4 regions of the Succinispira mobilis DSM 6222 genome follow, and region 1 is predicted to be linked to each of the others. Evidence: riboswitches for the same ligand, from Rfam matches in the RefSeq annotation. Region 1 holds a riboswitch; each other region holds the start of a gene.
The links. A riboswitch is a leader RNA that binds a small molecule or an ion and turns the genes downstream of it on or off. The one in region 1 is predicted to bind S-adenosylmethionine.

Region 1 (6,035 bases):
GCGGCGACTAAATTCGTTACTCCCCTAACTTTTCGTGAACTTAGTGCTAATCCAGTTGTAGTAAGCATGTGGGGGGAAGTTCATGAATTCAATGTCGAACATATTGCGTTAGCCTGTTGGGCTGATTTATTTGTGGTTGCGCCTGCAACTGCGAATATCATTGCCAAAATGGCTACCGGAATCGCGGATGATATGCTGTCAACAACCTTATTAGCCACACCAGCCCAAATAGTTATTTGTCCAGCAATGAATACTAATATGTATGAGCACCCGATAACTAAAGCAAATTTACAGAAATTACTGGATCTAGGTTATAAAGTTTTGCCAGCCGCTGAAGGTCATCTAGCTTGTGGTACGAGCGGCGCCGGACGTCTGCCTGAACCTCAAGCAATTGTTGAATATCTCGAACAAACTATTGTTGCAGCTCAAGACCTAGCTGGTTTAAATATTCTAGTAACTGCCGCTGGGACGCGCGAAGCGATCGACCCCGTTCGCTATATCAGTAATCATTCTAGCGGTAAAATGGGCTATGCTATAGCCCAAGCGGCTATAGCTCGCGGTGCACAGGTTACATTAATTTCAGGTCCCAGCAATCTTCCTGTGCCTGCTAAAGTTAATTTTATTGCTGTAGACAGCGCTAGGGAAATGCATGCTGCGGTTTTAGATTATTTTACCCAAGCCGATATTGTAATTAAGGCTGCGGCGGTTGCTGATTATCGCCCCAAAGAAGTCAGCTCTCAAAAAATAAAAAAACAAGCTGATGCTAATTTAACTATTGTTTTAGAGAAAAATCCTGATATCCTGGCCGATCTTGGGCAAAAGAAAACCAAACAATTTTTGGTTGGTTTTGCGGCCGAAACTAATGATTTAATTAGTAATGCCCAAGAAAAATTACGCAAGAAAAATCTTGATATGATTGTCGCTAATGATGTAACCTTAAGTGGGGCTGGGTTTAATGCCGATACCAACATCGTTAAATTGCTCTATCCCGATGGAGAAATTTGTTCCTTAGAACAAATGAGCAAAACTAAAGTAGCAAACATTCTTCTCGACTGCATCTTGGCGAAAAGAAAAATCTAGCTTGCAAAATCTATTTTTTTCCAGTATAATCTATGCTGTAAGTAAATATTGTACTCATCAAGAGTTAGCTGAGGGAATGGCCCGATGAAGCTGCGGCAACCATGATTTTTATCAAACGGTGCCAATTCCTGCTATTATATAGCAAGATGGGAAATAGATAACTAAATCTAACTCCCATTTTTGGGAGTTTTTATTTTTTCTTATTACAATTAAGGAGTGATACTTTTTTATGTCAAAAATGAAACGACTATTTACCTCTGAATCTGTTACTGAAGGACATCCTGATAAAATAGCCGACCAAATTTCTGATTCTGTTTTAGATGCGATTTTGGCTCAAGATCCAGAAGCTCGTGTTGCTTGCGAAACTTTAGTTACTACTGGCCAAGTTCACGTAGTTGGCGAAATCACAACATCTTGCTATGTTGATATTCCTAAAGTAGTTCGCAAAACTATTGTTGACATCGGTTATGACCGTGCAAAATATGGTTTTGATGGTGAAACTTGCGGTATTTTAGTTTCTATTGATGAACAATCTGCAGATATTGCTATGGGTGTAGATAAATCTTTAGAAGCTAAACAAGGTGAACAAGATTACATCGAAGCTATTGGCGCTGGCGACCAAGGCATGATGTTTGGTTATGCTAGTAATGAAACCCCTGAATTTATGCCTTTACCAATTTCTTTAGCCCACAAATTAGCTTTACAACTTACTAAAGTTCGTAAAGATGGCACTTTACCTTATCTTCGCCCTGATGGTAAAACTCAAGTTACTGTAGAGTACGAAGATGATAAACCAGTACGTGTAGATACAATTGTTATTTCTACTCAACACGGTCCTGAAGTTTCTTTAGAACAAATTGCTAAAGATCTTAAAGAACTAGTAATTCTTCCTGTAGTAGATGCAAACTTACTAGATGAAAATACTAAATACTACATTAATCCAACAGGCCGCTTTGTTGTTGGTGGACCACAAGGTGATTCTGGTCTTACAGGCCGTAAAATAATTGTAGATACTTATGGCGGTATGGCTCGTCATGGTGGCGGTGCTTTCTCAGGTAAAGATCCAACAAAAGTAGATCGCTCTGCAGCTTATGCAGCTCGTTATGTAGCTAAAAACATCGTTGCTGCTGGTCTAGCTGACAAATGCGAAATCCAACTAGCTTATGCTATTGGTATCGCTAAACCAGTTTCTGTTTTAGTAGATACTTTTGGTACAGCTAAAATTTCTGAAGAAAAAATTGCCCAACTAGTACAAAAACATTTTGATTTGCGTCCAGCTGGCATTATCAAAGCTCTTGATCTTCGTCGCCCAATTTACAAGCAAACTGCTGCTTATGGACACATGGGCCGTACTGATATTGAACTTCCTTGGGAAAAGCTTGATAAAGTCGCTGAACTAAAAAAAGACGCTGGTCTATAAACTATAAAATTTTTAAATTCAAAGAGGCTGTCGCCCTAGTGCGACGGCCTCTTTTTCATGATTAACTTCAGAAGCTCAACTCCAATTATTAAATATGATTTCTCTTTCCGAGAATATCAGAAAAGCTTATATGCTCAAAGAATTATTTCATAACGCTATTAGTAGCAAAGATATTTTAAAAACCTTTTAATCTGGTAAGAAAAAGCTAAACAGTCAGGAATTGAGAAATTTAGTAAACTTGCTGATACCATTTATTCTTGGAAAAACGAAATTATTGCGGCTTTAAATACTGGCTTCACTAATAGTTATACTGAAGGTTGTAACAATCGCGCTAAAGTGCTAAAACGTGTTTCTTTTGGTCTTAGAAATTTCAAGCGTTTCCGCAATCTATTATTGTTCATTGCTTCTTCAAAAAGTTAAAACTGGATTAAGAACTTTTTCATTCTTAATCCAGTCTAAATATGTTTCTTTATTATTCACACCACAACATTTGACAAAGAACCAAAAATACCTGCACAGACTTACTCTGCACAGGTATTTTCCCTATTTAAAATTATCCCGCAAGGCCTTCAGCTCTTGATAGATTGTCAGATATGTTTGGTATCGACTACTAGAGATTTCTCCCGTCGCCACTGCTTGTTTAACTGCACAATTAGGTTCTTGATCATGTTTACACGAGGAGAACTTACAACCTTTTGCTACTTGACGAATATCTTCAAATAGCTCGGTTAGATTATCCCCCTTAAACAGTTCATTATCAACACTACTAAAGCCCGGTGTGTCTGCTATATAACCACCAAAATCTAACTTTAGCAACTCTGAATAACGTGTCGTATGTTTACCACGCGAAATTTTACTTAACTCCCCAGTATTTAGCTTCAAACCTTCTTGAATAGCATTTAAAATGCTTGATTTCCCCACACCAGAAGGACCTGCTAAAACCGTTATTTTATCTTGCAAACACTCTTTAAGTTTTTGTAGACCTAATTTTTCCCGAGCAGAAACGAACAGCACTGGATAGCCAATTTTACCGTATAATTGTTTTAACTGTTCTTGCTCTGCCACTTCTAATTCGCTTTTATTAAAACATAATACTACTCGCACTTTTGCTTTAGCATACAAAGCCAGCATTTTATCAATCAAAGTAAAACTATAGTCAGGATCGCGCATTGCAAACACTAACAAGACTTGTTCCACATTAGCAACAACTGGACGCAACAAACTATTATGCCGTGGCAAAATTTCTTCAATACTTGCGTTATTTTCTCCATCCAGTAAAATTTTCACTCGATCTCCTACTGTTAAAGCAAACCGGCCTTTTTTAAACTTACCTCGCAACTTGCAAGTTATTAGCTCTGACTGCACTGCTGTTTGTACATAATAGTAACTATTATACGCTCTAATAACCAAGCCTTCTATTAATCCACTCAAACTCGCTTCTCCTCTAACAATGCGCCATTAACATAGAATTCTACTCTTACATCGCCACTACCACTATTTTCGATAGTCAAACGAATTCGCTCTCCAGCTTTATGCGTATTTTCATAAACTCTTTCCCGTGAACCATTGCGGATTACATCGATGCGCACATTATGCAAGCCATCACTACTAGGAACCACAAATTCAACAATATTATTTTTTCTAGTTACTGTTCCGGCCTTGGCTATAACTATATCAACTTTACTACCTACTAAAACTTCTTCATTAGCACTCGGTGATTGAGACACAACACTACCGAAACTTTCTGAAGCTGCTCTTTCACTAATATTGCCCACTGATAATTTAGCCGCTTCCAAAACTTTTTTGGCTTTTTCTACACTAAGTCCGCTTAAATCAGGGGTTTTAACTTTAGCTACTTGCTTCTTGGCAATAATTATATCCACTGTACTATTTCTTTCCACCTTACTTTTAGCTATTGGTTCTTGCCCAATTACCGTATCTTCTTTGATTTTATCAGTAAAACTTTCCTTGACTATCCCTAATTTCAAACCAGCATCCCTTAACCTGATTTTTGCTTGTTCAATGTTCAAGTCTACAATGTCCGGTACATCAACACTCTTACCCCCTTTATTAACTACAAGGGTAATATGTCTGCCTTCTTTTACGGTTTCACCCGCTTCTGGTTTTTGACGAATAACTTCACCTGGCCCAAATTTAGAATTTTCCTCTTCTTCAATCTTTGTATATAGATTGGCTTCACGAATAAGTTGCTCTGCAATAGCTTGCTGTTTGCCAACTACATTTGGAACTTTTACTTCTTTGGAACTCCAAAAATTCCCATATACTCCAAAAATACCCACAAAAAAACCAAGTACTAACAACCCTAAAACTACCGCTACATAAAAAGCCTTACTGTATTTTTTCTTTTTAAGATTATTTATTTTATCTTTATCAATTAAAATCGTTTGTTCATCAGCATTGTTTGAATAATTGCTAATAAAAATAGTACTATCTAAAGGATCATTCTCAATTAAATCTTTTACTAAAATCTCTGCTCGTTTTAATTCGTTAATTAATTCATTCGCCGTACGATAACGATCACTAGGATTTTTCGCTAAAGTTTTGCTAACAATACTCTCTAACACTGGCGGAATATCAGGATTAAACTCCCGTAACAAAGGTGGATTATCTTTAACATGTCTTAACGCCACAGCTACAGGTGTTTCCGCTTCAAAAGGGACACGGCCCGTAAGCATTTCAAATAAAACTATCCCTAAAGAATAAATATCTGATTGAGCTGTTACACTTTTTCCTGCCGCCTGCTCTGGTGATACATAGTGGACTGAGCCCATTACATCATTATTATTAAGTGTAGCAGTTGCAGTTGCCATTACTCTAGCGATACCAAAGTCTGCAACTTTAGCTTTACCTTCACTGTCAATTAAAATATTGTGCGGTTTAATATCACAATGAACCAAGCCACGGATATGAGCATGATTCAAGGCCGAAGCTACATCTATTGCAATTTTAATCGCGTCTTTATAGGAAAGACGGCCATATTTTTCTATTTCTTGTTTCAAAGTCCCGCCAGCTACATACTCCATCACTATAAAATTAATATCTTCCGAATGTCCCACATCAAAAACATTAACAATACAAGGATGCGAAAGTTTTGCAGCTGCTTTAGCTTCTCTTTTGAACTTTGCAATAAAAGTTTCATCTGAGACAAACTGTTTATGCAATATTTTTACCGCAACTTCGCGATCCAACAAAGTATCATGAGCACGATAAACTTCAGCCATACCACCTGTTCCAATATGATCGACAAGTTTATACCTATTGTTTAACAAATCGCTCTTACTCAATGTATTCCCTCCAGCACACAAAAATTAAGCATTTGGTGTATTTTTACACAACACCAAAGTTACATTATCCAAGCCACCAGCATTATTCGCAGCAGCTATTAACTCTTCTGCCATTAATTCCAGATCTTTACTTGTCGACAATACTGCCTGCAAGTTTGTGTCTGACAACATATTCGTCAAGCCATCGGTACACAATAAAATTATATCATCTTTTTCTATTTTTATATAGC
Region 2 (6,035 bases), 630 kb from region 1:
TAATAGGGGAAGTATCGCTGAATGTATTTTTATCAATGGCATTAATTTCTTTGAAACTATGGGAGCTAGCTAGTCTAGCAGTACCGATATTTTTAATTTTGATTGGGCAAGTAACTTTTATGTGGTTATACACAAGGTATATAGTTTTTAGAGTTATGGGAAAAAATTATGATGCAGCGGTTATGGTTTCAGGTATGTGTGGTTTTGGGTTAGGCGCGACAACTAATGCGATGATAAATATGGGTGAAGTTAGTAACAAATATGGCTATACGGCAAATCCATATTTGATAGTGCCGCTGACAGGAGCTTTTTTAATAGATATGGTTCAAATTCCTGTTATAGTTACGGCAATAAATTTATTTTCATAAATAAGAGATAGTATTTTTTAGGATACCCCCAAAGTTAGGCAGTATATTTACTGAATAAACTTTGGGGGTGATTATATTTTAAACATGATAGCAAAAAATATAATAATTATTTAAGTAACTGATAGTACAAATAGCTAAGCGTGGATTAGATCGAACATAAATTTAAAAATAGGACAATTGGCGTGGAGTACTAAATAGTGAATATATCTTTTTTGTTCAATTAAGGATTTCGAATAAAGTTGAAATGTTCAACAATTGATATATCAAAAAAGCGAAAAGAGCTTGTAATCTGCTATTAACAGAAAACAAGCTCTTTTAGTCGCTTAAAATTCTTTATCTAGTTTTTTGTTTGTAATTTAGACATTTTCCAAATGTTCAATTTGGGGAGAGACGAAAACGGGAGGATTTTCAATAATTTCCGTTGGTAAACCCATCGTATTTAAAAGTTCAATAAATGGTGAAGGATCTAATTCTTCGACGTTAACCATTGTTTTAGAATCCCAGATTCCCTGTGCAATTAAAATAGCGGCAGCAACAGGCGGAACTCCAGCAGTATAGCTTATAGCTTGTGCTTCAACTTCTTGATAGCAAACAGCATGGTCGCAATTATTATAAATTAAAATTGATTTACCAACACCAGCTTTTGTGCCTTTTATATAATTTGCGATACACGTTTTTCCAGTATAGCCAGGTGCTAATGATGCTGGGTCTGGTAACAGCGCTTTTAAAAATTTAAGCGGCGCTATTTCTATTCCGGGGGCAACTTTTACTGGAATCTCTGAAGTTAAGCCAATATTTTTTAAAACATTGAATACATTTAGGTAATGATCACCAAACCCCATCCAAAAGCGGATAGAATTGGCATCAATGTTTTTAGATAAAGAATGTAATTCGTCATGTCCGGTTAGATAAACTGGGCACTCGCCTACTACAGGGAAATTATAGTCAACTCGTATTGAGTGAACTTTTTGTTGTACCCATTTTCTATCTACCCAAGTCCAAACTTTTTTAAATTCTCGCAAATTTATTTCAGGGTCAAAATTCGTAGCAAAGTATTTGCCGTGACTACCTGCATTTACATCGAGAATATCGATAGTATCGATAGTATCAAAATGTTCTTTAGCGGCTAAAGAACACCAAGCATTAACTACTCCTGGATCAAAGCCGATGCCTAAGATGGCAGTAATTCCGTTTTCATCGCAACGTTGTTTGCGTTTCCACTCATAATTTGCATACCAAGGTGGATTTTCACAAACCTTATTTGGGTCTTCATGGATAGCTGTATCCATGTAAGCAACACCTGCTTGAATACATGCCTCTAAAACAGACATATTAACGTAGGATTGACCCACATTAATAACTATTTGAGAGTTTGTATCCTCGATTAGTTTTACTAAGGCAGGAACATCAAGAGCATCCACAGTGCGTGAATATAACCTCTTAGTAGTATCTTTCATATTTTTTTTGTGATGAATACTTTCGATTATTTTGTCACATTTTTCTTGAGTGCGTGAAGCTACGCAAATATCACCCAAAACATCGTTGTGCATTGCACATTTGTGAGCTACCACATGTCCAACTGCACCCGCACCAATAATCAAAACATTCTTTTTCAATTAAGAACTCCCCCTTTAATATTTTTATTTTAGGATAAACTATATTTAAAATCCTCATAGGTGAATTGTCGAATTAACTGTAATTCTCCGTTGAGTTTTTTAATAACTATAGATGGCATTTGTAGTCCATTAAACCAATTCTTTTTGACCATTGTGTATCCGGCAGCATCTTGGAAACGAACCTCATCACCTATCTTTAACTTGTCAGGAAATTTGTATGTTCCAAAAACATCCCCAGCTAAGCAAGAGCGGCCAGCGACCATATATTTAAATGATGCATCAGGTTGTTCTAGGACCTTAGCGTCTAGGCGATAAATTAGTAAATCGAGCATATGTCCTTCTATACAAGCATCAACTATAGCTATATCAATTTCATTGTGGACGATATCAACGACACTAGTAACTAATTCACCGGCATTAGTGATTGAACTTTCCCCAGGTTCTAGATAAATTTGAATATTGTACTTTTCAGAAAAAGCTTTCAGTTTATTGCAAAAAGCTTCAATAGGATAGCCGGCTTTAGTGAAATAAATGCCTCCACCTAAACTTATCCAATTAAGTTTAAATAAAAATTCGCCATAAGTCTCGCCTAAATAATCGAGTTGCTCAGAAAAAGAGTTGAAATCAGCATTTTCGCAGTTGTAATGAAACATAAGACCATCAATTTTAGATAATTGCTTGGCTATTAAATTTTTATCTAAAATACCTAAGCGAGAAAATTTGCGTGTTGGATTAGCTAAATCAAAGCCAGAATTACTAATACCAGGATTGACACGTAAGCCGATTTTTTTGTCAGCTACAAGTTCATAATAAGTTTCTAACTGAGAAATAGAATTGAAAATTACTTTATCAGCAAATTTACGTATTTCTAATAGATCTTCTTTAGAATAACCAACACAATAAGCATGGGTTTCGCCACCAAACTCTTCATGCCCAAGTTTGGCTTCATATAAAGAACTTGAAGTGGTACCAGCCATATAGGGGCGCATCAGGTTAAATACGCTCCAAGTTGAAAAACATTTCAATGCTAGTACACATTTAGCTCCTGATAGTTTATTAATTTTATCAATAACTAGCATATTAGCTAGGAGCTTGTTTTCATCTAAAAGATAATAAGGCGTTTGTAGTTTCATTATTGCGCGGCTCCTCTATACATAAAAAATCACCACGAACAAAAATTTGCGTGATGATATTATTGTACAGATTAATTTATATTTCGTCAATAAATCTTTTTAAATTGGATGTTTTTTATTTTAAAATGCCGATTTAATGAATTAGGTTCGCATTTCTTAGAAATGCTGTAGTTTTCAACGAAATTTAAATTTAAATATAAGAAAACACAAAAGGTTTACTGGAAGGAAACAAAAGTATTACTAATGATGAGTAGACGCAACTTAAAATAAAATAGTTGACAAAAATATCTCGGCAATGTAATATATAGAAAATAACAGAAGAATATAGAACTCTTATCGAGAGTGGTAGAGGGACTGGCCCGATGAAACCCGGCAACCATCGCAATGCGAAAGGTGCTAAATCCAGCAGGATAATTTCCTGGAAGATGAGAGGAAAGCGGAATAAAAGCTCTTTCCTCGCGGGAAGAGCTTTTTAATTTCTTTTTGTTACTAAAATATTTGGGGGGATTTTATTATGAGTTTATTAGAAAATGCTGGAATAGAAACTTTGGCTATTCATGCCGGACAAATTCCAGACCCTACAACTGGGGCTAGAGCTGTACCAATATATCAAACAACTGCTTATAATTTTCAAGATACGCAACATGCTGCTGATTTATTTAGTTTAAAAGCAAATGGCTACATCTATACACGGATTAGCAATCCGACTACTGATGTGTTAGAGAAAAGAATTGCAACATTAGAAGGCGGAATAGGAGCAATTGCATTTGCTTCTGGACAGGCAGCAATTATTGGTGCAATTTTAAATATTCTTGAGTCGGGAGATGAAATTGTTAGCTCTGCTAGTTTATACGGTGGTACCTACAATTTATTTGCTTATAATTTACCGCGGTTAGGAATAAAAGTTAAATTTGTTGATGCTAGTGAATTAGAAAACTTTGCTGCGGCGATAACAGAAAGAACCAAGTTAGTTTATGCTGAAGCATTAGGTAATCCTAGTGGAGATGTTTTAGATATAGAAGGTGTGGCTAAACTAGCACACAAAAACGGGATACCACTTATGGTAGATGCTACTTTTGTGACACCGTACTTATTAAAGCCCATAGATTTTGGTGCCGATATTGTAATTCATTCCGCCACAAAATTTTTAGGTGGACATGGGGTAGCTATGGGTGGTGTAGTAGTTGATGCAGGAAAATTCGATTGGAATTCCAATAAATTTCCACTTTTAAGTCAGCCCGATCCAAGTTATCAAGGTATAAATTACGCAGTTGACATTGGTGCAGCTGCATTTATAACTCGTTTGCGAGTTCAGATTTTGCGTGATTTTGGCGCAACAATTAGTCCTTTTAATGCTTTTTTAATTCTTTTAGGAATAGAAACTTTACCCTTAAGAATGCAAAAACATGTGAAAAACGCCTTAGAAATAGCTCAATATCTGCAAAAAAATTCAGCCGTTAGTTGGGTGAACTACTCTAGCTTACCTAATAGTGAGCAAAAAACTAAAGCAGATAAGTATTTGCCCAAAGGAGCGGGCTCGATTTTTACTTTTGGGATAAAAGGTGGTTTGGAAGCTGGGCGCAAATTTATTAATAGTTTAAAGTTGATTTCCTTATTAGCAAATGTTGGTGATGCAAAAACTTTAGTGATTCATCCAGCCAGTACAACTCATTCTCAACTTACGCCAGAACAGTTAAAAAGCTCTGGTGTACAAGAAGATTTAATTCGTCTTTCAGTAGGAATTGAAGATGTGGCTGATATAATTGCTGATTTAGAGCAAGCATTAGAAAAATCTCAAGCTTAATAGCTAACAATGAAAAAAAATTAGACTAGTTACTAATAGTGCAAATTATTATGCAAGGAGTGTAATTATGCCAATTAAAATACCAGACAATTTACCGGCAACTGCGATACTAGAACAGGAAAATATTTTTGTTATTAAAGAAAGCCGGGCTTATGAACAAGATATTCGACCTTTGAAAATTTTATTATTGAATTTAATGCCTAATAAAATTGTAACAGAAACCCAGTTGTTAAGATTATTGAGTAATACTCCGATTCAAGTAGAAGTGGATTTTTTATATACCTCAAGCTATACACCTACAAATACTGGAGCAGATCATTTGATAAAATTTTATGAAAAATTTGAGTCTATAAAAGACCGAAAATATGATGGAATGATTATCACGGGAGCGCCAGTAGAAAAAATGGAATTTGAAGAAGTTGATTATTGGGCGGAGCTTTGTGAAATAATGGAGTGGAGCAAAAGTAATGTATATTCTACATTACATATTTGTTGGGGGGCACAAGCTGGGTTATACTATCACTACAATATTCCGAAACAGTATTTAGATAAAAAACAATTTGGTGTTTATCCACATGAAATAGTTGAGAGTGTGCCTAATAAATTATTTACAGGATTTGATGATGTTTTTTATGTGCCACACTCGCGTCATACAGAAAATAGGTTAAGTGATATTGAACAAGCACCAGAACTACATGTTTTAGCTAAATCTGATATAGCTGGACCATTTGCTTTATCAGATAAGGCGGGGCGAAGAATATTCTTAACTGGTCATGCTGAATACGACCCTAATAGTTTAAAAGATGAGTATGATCGAGATGTTAATTTAGGGATGGACATTCATATTCCAGATAATTACTACAAAGATAATGATCCGGAACAAAAACCAGTAGTTTTATGGCGAAGTACAGCAAATTTACTTTTTTTCAACTGGCTAAATTATTATGTTTATCAGGAAACACCTTACAATTTAGAAGTTCTAGCTAAAGATACAAAAGGAACTAGTTCTAAGCAATAAAATAATTTCCTTTAGGCTAAAATACTGTTATAATATAGAACGTTGTAGCAATTTTAGTAATTTATGAAGGTGAATAATTTATGAATATCCAACAGT
Region 3 (6,035 bases), 1.5 Mb from region 1:
GCCGCAAGTTCAGCTAAATCCCAGTTGCCACATCGCTCAAGCAAGGCTCAGACAGCTTTATTTGTAATTGATGCGCAAATTGGGTTTTGTCACCCGCAAGCCAGTCTATATGTTCCCGGCGCGGAGGCGGACATGGCGCGATTAGCTGAGTTTATCTATCGGAATGTCAGTGATTTAGATGCCCTATATTTTAGTTTTGATACGCACTCTTGTTTTCAAATATTTTTTCCCGCCTTTTGGGTAAATGCCAACCAACAGCAGCCTGCACCTTTTACGATTATTACCGCTCAAGAAGTGGCTCAAGGTAAATGGCGGGCGGTGCGTGAGCCGGAATTTGCCTTGCAATATCTGCGTCAGCTAGAGGCTACAGGTAAATATCAGCTTTGTATCTGGCCTTATCATACAATGATGGGGGCCATTGACCATGCTTTAGCGCCAGTGCTCTTTGAAAGTGCTCTATTTCATGCCCAAGTAACAGGACGTGAGACTTTTTGGCAGGTTAAGGGGCGGGCACCACTTACAGAAAACTATAGTGTGTTTGCGCCAGAGATTACGAAACTAGTTACAGCTGATACGCAGCTTAAGGTAGGGAGCTTTAATGTCGAGCTATTAAATAAGCTAATGCGTTATGATCGGATTTATATTGCGGGTGAGGCTAGTTCACATTGTGTGCGGTTTACGATTGCAGATTTAGTGCAGCAATTAATGAGTGTAGATCGCAGTTTGTTAACTAAACTGTATATTTTGCAAGATTGTATGTCGCCAGTACCGGCAATTCCCAATGTAGTGGATTTTCCAGCTTTAGCGACACAAGCTTTAGCGGAATTTGCCGCTTTAGGCGTAAATATTGTCAAATCTACGGATGAAATTTATACTTGGTGATGAAAAATAAAGTGCAGGCGTAGCGATTAATTATTTCCTGGCGATAAGAAACAACAATTGCTGCTAAGCGAAATTTTTTGACGCCAGCAACAGCTAAATTTTACGTAATATTTTTTTAAAACTTATTCATGTTCCGATTGATTGTCAATAAAGAATATAAAAGCTGGTAATAGCTAAATAGTAGAAAAAAGTCAGGCATAAAGTCTGACTTTTTTAGTTAACTTATTTTTTAGGCAGTAGTTTGCGAATGATTTCTGCAAGTTTAGTTTCGGAGATATCATGTTGGGCGCGAAATTGTTTTACGGTCAGATTCGTCTCTGTATTAGCAGGGAGCTGTAGTTCTTGCATTAGTTTAGTTCTATCAACTTTTAGAGCCGTTAAGGCTTGGTCTAGGTTCATCCAACCGCGGATATCTTCGGTGCTAGTAACATTTTTACCAGTAATCATATTGGGAGTTTTAGATTGCCAGTAGGGGGTATGTTGGACGGTCAAAATAATTGCACCAAACAAAAGTACGGCACTTAGCATAACGGCAATTGTTTTAGACGTTTGCCAATTGCCAAAACGAGCTTTAAGTTCTAGGGCTTGGACTGGACAGGCCTCGGTACAGCGGTTACAACGAATACATTGCCCTGAATCTGTAGGTTGGCTAGCAATCTTAATTGCGGTAGGACAGGTGCGGTCGCATTTGTGACAGTTAATACAGTTGTCCTTACGGTTGATTTTCAGGAAACTGATTTTAGATAAGGGATTAATGATAACACTGAGCGGACAAAGATAACGACACCAAGCTCTTTCAAGAGTAAGTGAAATTAAAATAAAAAACACAATTACCATAGCGGAGCTAAAGTCTTCGACATTCATATGAAAAATTTTTTTATAGGGGTCAAATTCTTCAAACCAAAGTCGTTTAGTATTGATGGTCATGTAGATAATTAAAAGAAAAAATAAATATTTACTATAGCCTAAAATTTGGTCTAAAGCAGGTGGGAGGATTAGTTTTTGAGGATAAAATTTTTCACGGAGGCGATACAGCCATTCGCTCAAACTACCTAGCGGGCAAATCCAGCCACAGAAGACAGCACCAAATAATAGGGTGGTAATAATTAGCGCTAGTAGGAGCCAAAGATTACTGGGGGCAGTTTTCATCAGGTAAGAACCGCCACTAACTAAACTAGGGAGAGTTTCGATAGCTCCAAATAAACAATAAGAATCAATTGGTGGAACTCCCTGAGGCCCGCCACCAACTATTTGATGGCGTAAACCAAGCCAAGCTGCCAGCACGACAAAGCCTAATTGAATAAGATGACGAACTTTTAGCATTTTAAATCACCTCGTGCGATATTTTAGCTAAATTATAGCACTATTGCGAAAAATTAACAGGGATAATAAAACAAAATAGACAAAAGTACTTAAAATAAATACAGATAAGCTAAAAATAAAATATTCTTGACAAAGATACTAGGAAAATGTATAATAACAAAAAAGTTAATAGACTCTTATCAAGAGTGGTCGAGGGACTGGCCCGATGACACCCGGCAACCAACACGTAAAGTATGGTGCTAAATCCAGCAGGATTAATCCTGGAAGATGAGAGGGAGCGTGTATATGCGACCTTTCGCTTTAGAAGGGTCGTTTTCTTTTATTAAAAAAATTTTTTGGAGGTTATTATTTATGAAAAAAAGTTATTTATCTATTTTCCTAGTAGTGCTATGTTTGGCACTTACCGCTTGTGGTGGCCAAGCTAAAAAAGAAGAAGGCAAAACTCTAAAAGTGGCGGCGACAGCTGTGCCACATGCAGAGATTTTAAACTTTGTAAAACCGTTGTTAGCTAAAGAAAAAATTAATTTAACTGTAGTAGAAATGGCCGATTATGTGCGTCCTAATGTGGCTGTTGCTGATAAAGAGTTAGATGCAAACTTTTTTCAACATACCCCTTATTTAGAAAAATTCACTAAAGATCGTAAGCTGGATTTAGTGAAAGTCAATGGTGTTCATGTAGAACCAATGGGTATTTATTCTAAAAAAGTTAAAGATTTAAAAGATATTCCCGCAGAAGCTACAATTAGTATTCCGAATGATCCAACTAACGGGGGTCGCGCTTTATTATTATTAGAAAAAGCAGGCATAATCAAATTAAAAGATAAAGCGGGTATTACAGCTACAGTTCAAGATATTGTGGCTAATCCTAAAAACGTAAAAATTAAAGAAATTGAAGCCCCACAATTACCAAGAACTTTAGATGATGTAACTTTAGCGGTAATTAATACTAACTACGCTTTAGATGCAAAACTTAATCCAACTAAAGATGCCTTAGTTATCGAAGATAAGAATTCTCCTTATGTAAATATTTTAGTTTGCCGAAAAGGTGAAGAAAACAGACCAGAAATTCAAGCTTTAGCAAAAATATTAAATAGCCCAGAAGTTAAGAAATTCATTGAAGAAAAATACAAAGGTGCTGTTGTAGCAGCATTTTAATAAAAACAAGCTATCTCTTTAGGAATAAAGGCTGTGTTTAGATGTTTGAGCTTAAATTTCGACTCTAGTTAAAGCACTTGAAGACTAAAAAAGAGATAGCTTGTTTTTTATTTTATACAATAGTTTACTAAACTGCTAGTAATCCTATTGTATTTGAAGATAAAAGTTAATTAATAAAAATTATCCGTTGACAAAGCATATGTTAAACAGTAAACTAAAAAATAAAGAGTTTATCTTTAAGAGGTGGAGTATATGGTTAATTTTTTTAGAAAACAAACCGGTTGCAGTGAAGTTATAGATATTTTGAAAATTGTAGATGCCAAAATGCAAGGACAAGAGGCTTCATTAGTAGGCTTAAAAGTAGAGAATCCTTTACATCAACGGATTTTAAATCAATTCGAACGATTGTTTAACAATGAATCTAAGATGTCTAAGGTGAGTAATGGGATGTTGGGCGCGGTATCTTCTTTGAGTGATTTTGACGTGCGCATGAAGCATTCGGCAGAGTCATTGGCAGATTTTTCCGAGCAATTATCCTTATTAAGCGAGTCTAATTTGGCGGTGGTTGAGCAAATAACAGCAAGCATGAATGATGTAAACGAAACTATTGAGCAAACATCCAATAAAATGGTACATTTGTCGAAGGATTCTAGTGATTTAATTGCCAAAAATGATCAAAGTATTATTCAAATAACCGAGATTGATCAACTTAAAGAAGCTGTTGTCGGTGATACTCAAAAACTAAGTAAACAATTTGAAGAATTAACAGCCATGACGGCTCATATCAGTGATATTGTTAATGGGGTGGCAGCAATTGCCGAACAAACTAATTTGTTAGCGCTAAATGCTTCGATTGAGGCGGCACGAGCTGGCGAGATGGGCAGAGGTTTTGCCGTAGTAGCTGAAGAAATTCGCAAGTTGGCGGACAGCACTAAAGGTAGTTTGCAAGATATGCGGGGCTTTGTCGGGAATATTCAACTAGCGGCTCAGGCCGGGAAAGATAGCTTGCAAGAAACCTTAAATTCTACGCAATTGATGAATGAAAAATTAGATAATGTCTCTGGGACAGTTCAAGAAAATGTGGCGATGTTGAAAAATACAGTACAAGATGTTGAGGGTGTGGCAGAATTATTGGTTCAAGTTAAGGAAGCGGCCAATCAAGTAAATCAAGCTATGAACTTGTCAGCCAGTGATGCTGAAAAACTTACGACAGTAACTAGAGACATTCACCGCGACGCAGTCCAAAGTCGTGAAAATGCAGAATATATTTCGAAGATAGATACAGAATTGAGTGGTTTTGTAAAAGATATGTTTGTAGCGCTTAATGGGAGTGTGCACGCTATTTCGAATGTAGAGCTTTTGCAAAATTTAGCTAAAGCTAAGGAAGCACATCGGGCTTGGATAACTAAGCTTAAGACAATGGTTGCCGATATGAAAACGGTGCCATTACAGACAGATTCTAAACGATGCGCGTTTGGGCATTTTTATCATGCGATAACGATTGAAGATCCGGCGGTAAAAAAAGAGTGGCACTCAATTGATGCCGTACATGATGAATTGCATAGTTTAGGCGGGGAAGTTATTGAGGCGATCAAGGCGGGCGATAGTAATTTAGCGCGTCAGTTAGTTGCCAGAGTTGACGGCCTATCAAAACAGATATTTGCGAAAATTGATAGCACTATTCAAGTGATTGAACAAAAATCAAAAATTGGCGAAGAATTGTTACGGCACTAAGGAAAACTGCGCAATAGTTTTAGTATTACAGTTAGATAGACTAACTAGTTGATTTTTGTCGGATATGTTTTGTTTGGATAGTCTTATAAGGCGCACTTAGCTGATAAAGGTATTGGCTAAGGTTGACAAAATTAGCTTGGTTAAAACCAAAAAGAAAAAACTGGCAATAATTGCCAGTAAAATTGAAAAGCCGTCTAGGCTAGCATTGGCTAGCTCAGACGGCTTTTTAGTTAGTTTGAATATATTGTGCATATCATTGGATTTGCAGATAGCGGCAAAAGATCCATAAAATATGGTGCTTAAGTTATTGAAGCTTGGTACAACGCATGTTACGTACGGTGCCTTAGTGGTCGACTGGTTCAACCAATGAGCAACCCCTATTATATTAATAGGAAAAACAGCTTAAAAATTTTCGGGAAAAGTTGTCTGCCAAATTATTGGGGTCAGAAAAACTAGGAGAATATTAGTTTTTAGTTTTAATTAGCTAAAGTGGTAAAACTAGTTTTGTCTAAGTTTGCTTAGCTGATGTCTGTGCTGTTAGTAGTTTCAGCACTAATATTTAAACTGCTAGCGGTAATACTAGTTTTTTCACTGATAGAAATTTCAATACTGGTATTATTAGCGACTGTTTCGGTGTCTTCAGAATCGTTTTTACCCCAAGCGTCAAATAATTCTAAGGTGCGAGCATGAGTTTTTTCGGTTATTTCGGGAAGTTTACCGCCAAACATTTCATTAACTTGTTCATAGGCTTTTATCACAGCATCTTTTAAAAGGGCGGCTTTTTCTGGGTTATCTCCCGATAGGGCTTTAGCAAATTCTAAGGCGCGTTGGGCGGTATTTTCGATGCCGTAAAAACCAGTGTCGCTAATTGCGGCTTCAGCCTGAGCTTTGGTTTCGGCATCTACGACAATTTCTTTGCCTTGATACATAATTTTTCCTTG
Region 4 (6,035 bases), 1.4 Mb from region 1:
TGAACAACAGCCTGCTGTAAATCCTCAATAAGATCTGTCACAGATTCTATTCCTACCGAAAACCGTAATAATTGTTCATTTACACCTAATTTCAATCTAATTTCTAGGGGAATATCCGCATGTGTCTGCACAAAGGGAAAAGTAATTAGCGATTCTACTCCACCTAAACTCTCTGCAAATTGAATTAGCTTCAGCCTCTGTAATATTTGCGGCACTAGTTTCGCATCACAAACCTCAAAAGATAACATCGCTCCATAACCACTCGCCTGACGATTTTGAAGTTCTTTTTGTGGGCTACTTTCTAAACCAGGATAATATACTTTATTTACCCATTTTTGCTTTTCTAACCACTGGGCAATAATTAAAGTATTTTCCTGCTGCCTATCTAAGCGCACTGCTAATGTTTTTATTCCCCTTAATAATAGCCAGGAATCTTGCGGCCCAAGAATCATTCCAGTTGAATTTTGAATAAATGCTAATTTAGAACATAGTTCCGCTCCTTTTGCCACAATTAGTCCACAAATAACATCATTATGGCCTGCTAAATATTTAGAACCACTATGTATAACTATATCTGCACCCAAAGACAGGGGTTTTTGTAAATATGGTGTCAAAAATGTATTATCAACAATAGTCTGTAGCTGATGTTCCTTGGCTAAAGCTACCAAGGCTTGAATATCTGCTATTTTCATTAACGGGTTGGTTGGAGTTTCTAGGAATATTGCTCTTGTATCGCCTGTAATCGCAGAACGTACCGCTTGAACATCGGCAGTATTTACATAGCTAACTTGTAGTCCAAACTGCTTAAATATTTTCTCAAAAACGCGATATGTCCCGCCATAACAATCTTCCGTTATTATTAAATGTGCTCCACTTCCGTATAACATCGCTATAGCTGTTATTGCCGCCATTCCCGAAGCAAATGCATAGCCAGCATCTCCTTCTTCTAATGTTGCTATTGCTATCTCAACTGCCTGTCGAGTAGGATTTTTAGTCCGCGAATAATCATATCCCGTACTCTCCCCTAATGCAGGATGTCGAAAAGTAGCTGTTTGATAAATAGGAGTGCTAATTGCTCCAGTAGTTTTATCAGTTACTAGCCCAGCTTGAACAATCTTGGTTGTTATTTGCATAAATTTCCCTCGCTTTATCTTTGTAATAAATAAAAAACGATTCTTCCCGAAGAAGAACCGTCATTAAAACAATTAATCTTATCTTCCGGATTTATCCGCTGGAATTAGCACCTTGCTTTAAAAGCTGGTTGCTGGGTATCATCGGGCCAGTCCCTCCACCACTCTTGATAAGAACCATATTTATTTTTATAGCTAAATTTCTAAAGCATTATCATTGAATGCTATTTTGCCATAATAATTTTTATTTGTCAATAGCAACTCTGATTTTTCAGTTGACTTCCTACAAAAAACTATGCTATTATTACAATAATTTAATAGACAGTCGATCAGATAACTGAAGACTAGAATGATTCTTTTTAAATTTCAAAAGAATATTCTGGTCTTTTTTTATAAAATTTTACCTCATTTCACTATTAAACTACAAAGGAGATTTACAGACATGATCACTAATACCCCAGAAATTATAACTAAAGTTAAGCACTTTCAAACTAAAGTAAGCGAATATTTAAGCGGGACTCTCGAGAATTTAAAACCATACAGTTCAATTATGGGAATCTATAAAGAAGGTTCTAAAAACTCTTATATGATAAGACCGCGTTTTCCTGGCGGAATTGCTACGCTTGAACAGCTACAAGCAATTGCAAATATAGCTAATAAATATTCCCTGCGCCTACGTTTCACCACACGCCAAGATTTGCAATTACATGCCGTACCCTTGGAAAAAGTAAATATAATTTTAGATAATTTATTGCAAGTTGGTTTAATTACAACTGGTGCTGGCGGCGATGGAATTAGAAATATTACCTGTTCACCCTTATCCGGCATAGCCCGCGATGAAATCTTTGATGTTACGCCTTATATGATTGCTATTACGAATTTCATGTTAAGAACAACTGAAAATTTGCAATTACCGCGTAAATATAAAGTTTCTTTTTCCAACACTGCTGATGATACTGCTAATGCTAGTATTAGCGATTTAGGTTTTATTGCCAAAAAAGAAAATAATAAATTGGGTTTTTGCGTATATGCTGCTGGTGGCCTTGGCTCTAATTCACAACTGGCAATAAAATTAAGCGATTTTATTTTAGCTGAAGACGCACTTTTTTACGTTGAAGCTATGAAAAACATTTTTGCCCGCGAAGGGGATCGCACAAACCGTAACAAAGCCCGTTTAAGATTTGTTCGCCAACGCCTAGGCGATGAAGTTTTCTTAACATATTTCCAGCAAGAATTACACCAACTTAAACTAACTAATCCTGAATTAAAACTTACACTTAATCCAACAACTGTAGCTACTGAGGATAATTCATTTTTCCCTTGGGACAAAGAATATCAAAATATAATTTTTCCTCAAAAGCAATCTGGGCTTTATGCTATATATATCCACCCCTCTAAAGGCGAAATACTTCCCACTCAAATACTAACGCTCACCGAATTTCTCAAAGCTGTTACCCCCAAAGTTGAGCTTCGCCTTACATCAAGTCAAGGTTTTTTCGTACGCAACTTGAGTGTTAAGGCAGTAGATCAGCTATTGCTATTAACAGATTCATTAATATCACCTTTTTCGATAGACAATACCGTTAGCTGTGCAGGACCGCAATTTTGTAATTTTGGTATAAATGACTCTCAAAGTTTACTAACTAGTATTCTAGAGTTTTTTAAAAACCAGCCTCTAGCAATTAAAAGCGCCTTACCAACGCCACTTATTTCTGGTTGTCCAAATTCTTGTGCTCAACATCAAAAAGGACTAATTGGTTTTACTGGCCGAAAAAAACGTCTTGATGGAAAAATCGTAGATACTTACCTTTTATCTTTAGGGGGTAGAGTTGGTTATCAAGCTAAATTTGGGGAAAACATTGGTGAAATTCTAGCCACAAGAATCCCAGCTTTTCTTTTAGAATTAGCTATTTTAAAAGCTCAATATCCTTCTATTAGTTTCTCTGAATTTCTCGAACAGCAACATTTACAAATTTTAAACTTAACTAAAGCATACCTTCTCTAACCTAAATATAATGTAAATAGGTGGGCATCAACTGCCCACCTATTTACATTATTCCTTTTAATCGGCGATATTCTACATATAGCTGATACTCGCTACTTTCAAACCCGCGCTCCTTCAATAAGTTTTTAATAACCTGAGCTTCTATGGTTTCTGAATCAGCGTAGATATAGCTACCTGTATTTTTAAGGATAAAGCCTAATTCCCCTAGCACTTCTATCAGCTTGGCAATTTGTGTAGCCTTATTGGCAACTCGCTTAGCATAATCATTGATTTCAGCAGCCATTTTACTTGGCGAACTTAGAACTAAATGCACCTTTTCTAATTCTTTTAGGTTAATAATTACTCTAGTTATGTACTCTACCATTATTTAATCCCCAACCAGTAATTGACAAAAACTATATTCGATAAAATATAGCCTAATGGTACATTAATAGCCACCCCAATAGTAAAAGCAGCTAATGGCTTCCAGCCAAAAGAAGTTAGTTCCTTAAAGCGAGTAGTAAGCCCTATACATAAAAAAGTCCATGTAAATGTCCAAGCTCGCAACCCTTTTATCGGCCCTAAAACATCTTTGTTGAAACTTTTTACTAAACTAACTTCAGTAAAAGATAAAATTATCGTCACAAATAAAGATGCTACTAAAAATCCAATAATAAATTTAGGAAATCTTTGCCAAATTTCTTTAAAATTAATTTTACTAGACTCCCTAATGCTCTTGTTTTCCCAACGTGTCACTGAAAGAAAAGCTACCAGCAATGCCCAAACGCCTACAAACATATCTCGTCCAACTACTTTCATTAAAGTAAAAGTTTTAACTGCTCTTTCATCACCTATTGCCTCTGCAGCAGCGAATCCAGCCGCATCAGCAAATTCCGAAGTTCCAATCCACGCCCCAGCTGGGCCAGCTTCTAAGCCAAATAATTTAGCCAACAAGGGTAAGGCAAAAATCATAGCAATTGCCCAAACAATTACCATAGATATTGACACCGATACATGTTCTTTTTTAGCTTGACATGCTCCGCCAATTGCAATAGCAGCTGAAACCCCACAGATTGAACCACCAGCAGCTAAGGTCGCTCCAAAACGCTTATCTAAATTAAACAATCGTGTGGCTGCAAGATATATAGTGATAAAAGTTGTAATTGCTACAATGCTAGCTTGTAAAATTGCCATTGGTCCTGCTTGCATAATTACGGTAAATGGCAATGTAGCTCCCATTAAAACAATTCCTGTCTTAACATAAAACTCCGTACGTATTCCAGTATAAAACCACTGCGGCAACTTAAAAGTGTTGCTGAGGAGCATGCCTATAATTAATGCTAACAATGGAGTTTCTAATTGCCAGTTTTTCAAAATTTTATTTGAACCCAAAATACTCACAACAATTGATAAAATAAACAGCGTCGAAAAACTTGCCAAATAATTTTTCGAGTAATGTCCTAAAAATCTACCTGCGCCCGTGAAAGCTAAGGCAAAAAAGATAAATAAAGCTCCAACGTTTAAACCGTGTTCTGCAAAATAAAAACCTAGCTTCTCAAAGCTAGTACTCCATGTAGGAATATTCACTGTAAGAATGTTTAGTAGCTTATGATAACCTGCAAAAAACCCGACAGTTGCCACTAATATTATTCCCATTGCTATAATAATAGCCCAATAATCTTCTTTTTTATACCAATTATCCAAATAATTACCCTCTTTTTGCATATAATTATCTCCTCTTATTATTTCTTTAAATTTGCAGTAAACACATCAACTGTGATCTTTAGCTTATGCAATTAAACAAAAAAAGACCAACAGCAAATAATTTCCCCTTGAAAATTAAAATGCCTTTGGTCTTCCAATCAGCTTTTATAAAATAGCTATTAACTTTTTCAATCCTCTTCCCAGCTAACTAAAAACAATCTTAGATTTTTATACTTAAGGCTATTTCGTCACAATTAGGAAATTTGGTGCAATTGATACATTCTTTCCAAACCTTATGGGGCAATTCTTCCTTAGGTAATTCCGTAAACCCTTGTTTTTTAAAAAAATCTGGTTGATAAGTTAACGCAAATACTGTAGTTACACCTAAATTTTTAGCTTCTTCAATCAAAGCCTGAACAATATTTCTACCAATTCCTGATTTAGTGACTTGTGGAGCAATCGCCATAGCACGAATTTCGGCTAATTCATTCCACATCAAATATAGCGCGCCCATACCGACAATTTCACCATTTTCTTCCGCGACAATAAAATCACGCAAAGATTCATATAATACATTTCGCGAGCGCCCTAACATTAACCCTTGTTCTGCATAATTATTAACAAGTTCAAACATTGCTTCTACATCTTTAAATGTCGGTTTCCGATAAATCATACGCTCACCTCTTCCAGTTTATTAAAGATATCATACTAGATAGTAGGTTGTTATGCAATAGTTTAACTTGAAATTAATTATTATAGTGCATTTTCGTTCAAATCCCCCCATTTTTTTTGTATTTTTAATCAATTATTTTGAGTGCCTCTTCTAACTGAAGTAACGCTTCTAATAAAATATTTCTCGAAGTCGCAAAATTAAGCCTTGCAAAACACTCCCCCTGTTCACCAAAAGATATGCCTGAATTTAGTCCCAGGTTTGCTTTTTCTATTAGAAATTTATTTAGTTCATCACTTCTATCAAAATATGCACTGAAATCTAACCACGCTAAAAAAGTCCCTTCGGGCTTTACAACTTTTATTTTCGGTAAACGTGTCTCTATAAATTCCACTAGTGTATCGGCATTTTTTTCTAAATACAATAATAAATTTTTCAGCCATTCTTCTCCTGACTTATAGACTTCTTTTGTGGCTAGTACACCAAAAATATTATTCCTGTTTATATGCAAACGATTAATCTGCCCTCTAATAAGTTCCCGCTTATA

Region 2: another riboswitch for S-adenosylmethionine. It lies ahead of SUCMO_RS0106525 (O-acetylhomoserine aminocarboxypropyltransferase/cysteine synthase family protein); the one in region 1 lies ahead of metK (methionine adenosyltransferase).
Region 3: another riboswitch for S-adenosylmethionine. It lies ahead of SUCMO_RS0102680 (MetQ/NlpA family ABC transporter substrate-binding protein); the one in region 1 lies ahead of metK (methionine adenosyltransferase).
Region 4: another riboswitch for S-adenosylmethionine. It lies ahead of SUCMO_RS0103040 (trans-sulfuration enzyme family protein); the one in region 1 lies ahead of metK (methionine adenosyltransferase).

What each region holds. Positions count from the first base shown of each region.
Region 1 covers NZ_KB913028.1:2,007,710-2,013,744, forward strand. Annotated here, with positions in the region: gene coaBC (bifunctional phosphopantothenoylcysteine decarboxylase/phosphopantothenate--cysteine ligase CoaBC) at 1-1,080, shown strand, start outside; SAM riboswitch class I at 1,132-1,233, shown strand; gene metK (methionine adenosyltransferase) at 1,310-2,500, shown strand; partial or broken gene SUCMO_RS11250 (transposase) at 2,714-2,920, shown strand; gene rsgA (ribosome small subunit-dependent GTPase A) at 3,044-3,931, opposite strand; gene pknB (Stk1 family PASTA domain-containing Ser/Thr kinase) at 3,928-5,805, opposite strand; gene SUCMO_RS0109625 (Stp1/IreP family PP2C-type Ser/Thr phosphatase) at 5,830-6,035, opposite strand, start outside.
Region 2 covers NZ_KB913028.1:1,378,185-1,384,219, reverse strand. Annotated here, with positions in the region: gene gltS (sodium/glutamate symporter) at 1-368, shown strand, start outside; gene SUCMO_RS0106535 (saccharopine dehydrogenase family protein) at 725-1,984, opposite strand; gene nspC (carboxynorspermidine decarboxylase) at 2,014-3,117, opposite strand; SAM riboswitch class I at 3,448-3,549, shown strand; gene SUCMO_RS0106525 (O-acetylhomoserine aminocarboxypropyltransferase/cysteine synthase family protein) at 3,632-4,921, shown strand; gene metA (homoserine O-acetyltransferase MetA) at 4,989-5,939, shown strand; gene murI (glutamate racemase) at 6,020-6,035, shown strand, end outside.
Region 3 covers NZ_KB913028.1:540,893-546,927, forward strand. Annotated here, with positions in the region: gene SUCMO_RS0102670 (cysteine hydrolase family protein) at 1-882, shown strand, start outside; gene SUCMO_RS0102675 (4Fe-4S binding protein) at 1,105-2,205, opposite strand; SAM riboswitch class I at 2,379-2,479, shown strand; gene SUCMO_RS0102680 (MetQ/NlpA family ABC transporter substrate-binding protein) at 2,557-3,360, shown strand; gene SUCMO_RS0102685 (methyl-accepting chemotaxis protein) at 3,613-5,094, shown strand; gene SUCMO_RS11375 (hypothetical protein) at 5,207-5,383, shown strand; gene SUCMO_RS10910 (hypothetical protein) at 5,613-6,035, opposite strand, start outside.
Region 4 covers NZ_KB913028.1:623,138-629,172, reverse strand. Annotated here, with positions in the region: gene SUCMO_RS0103040 (trans-sulfuration enzyme family protein) at 1-1,133, opposite strand, end outside; SAM riboswitch class I at 1,209-1,307, opposite strand; gene SUCMO_RS0103035 (nitrite/sulfite reductase) at 1,573-3,135, shown strand; gene SUCMO_RS0103030 (hypothetical protein) at 3,179-3,499, opposite strand; gene SUCMO_RS0103025 (YeiH family protein) at 3,499-4,839, opposite strand; gene SUCMO_RS0103020 (N-acetyltransferase) at 5,039-5,491, opposite strand; gene SUCMO_RS0103015 (MalY/PatB family protein) at 5,616-6,035, opposite strand, start outside.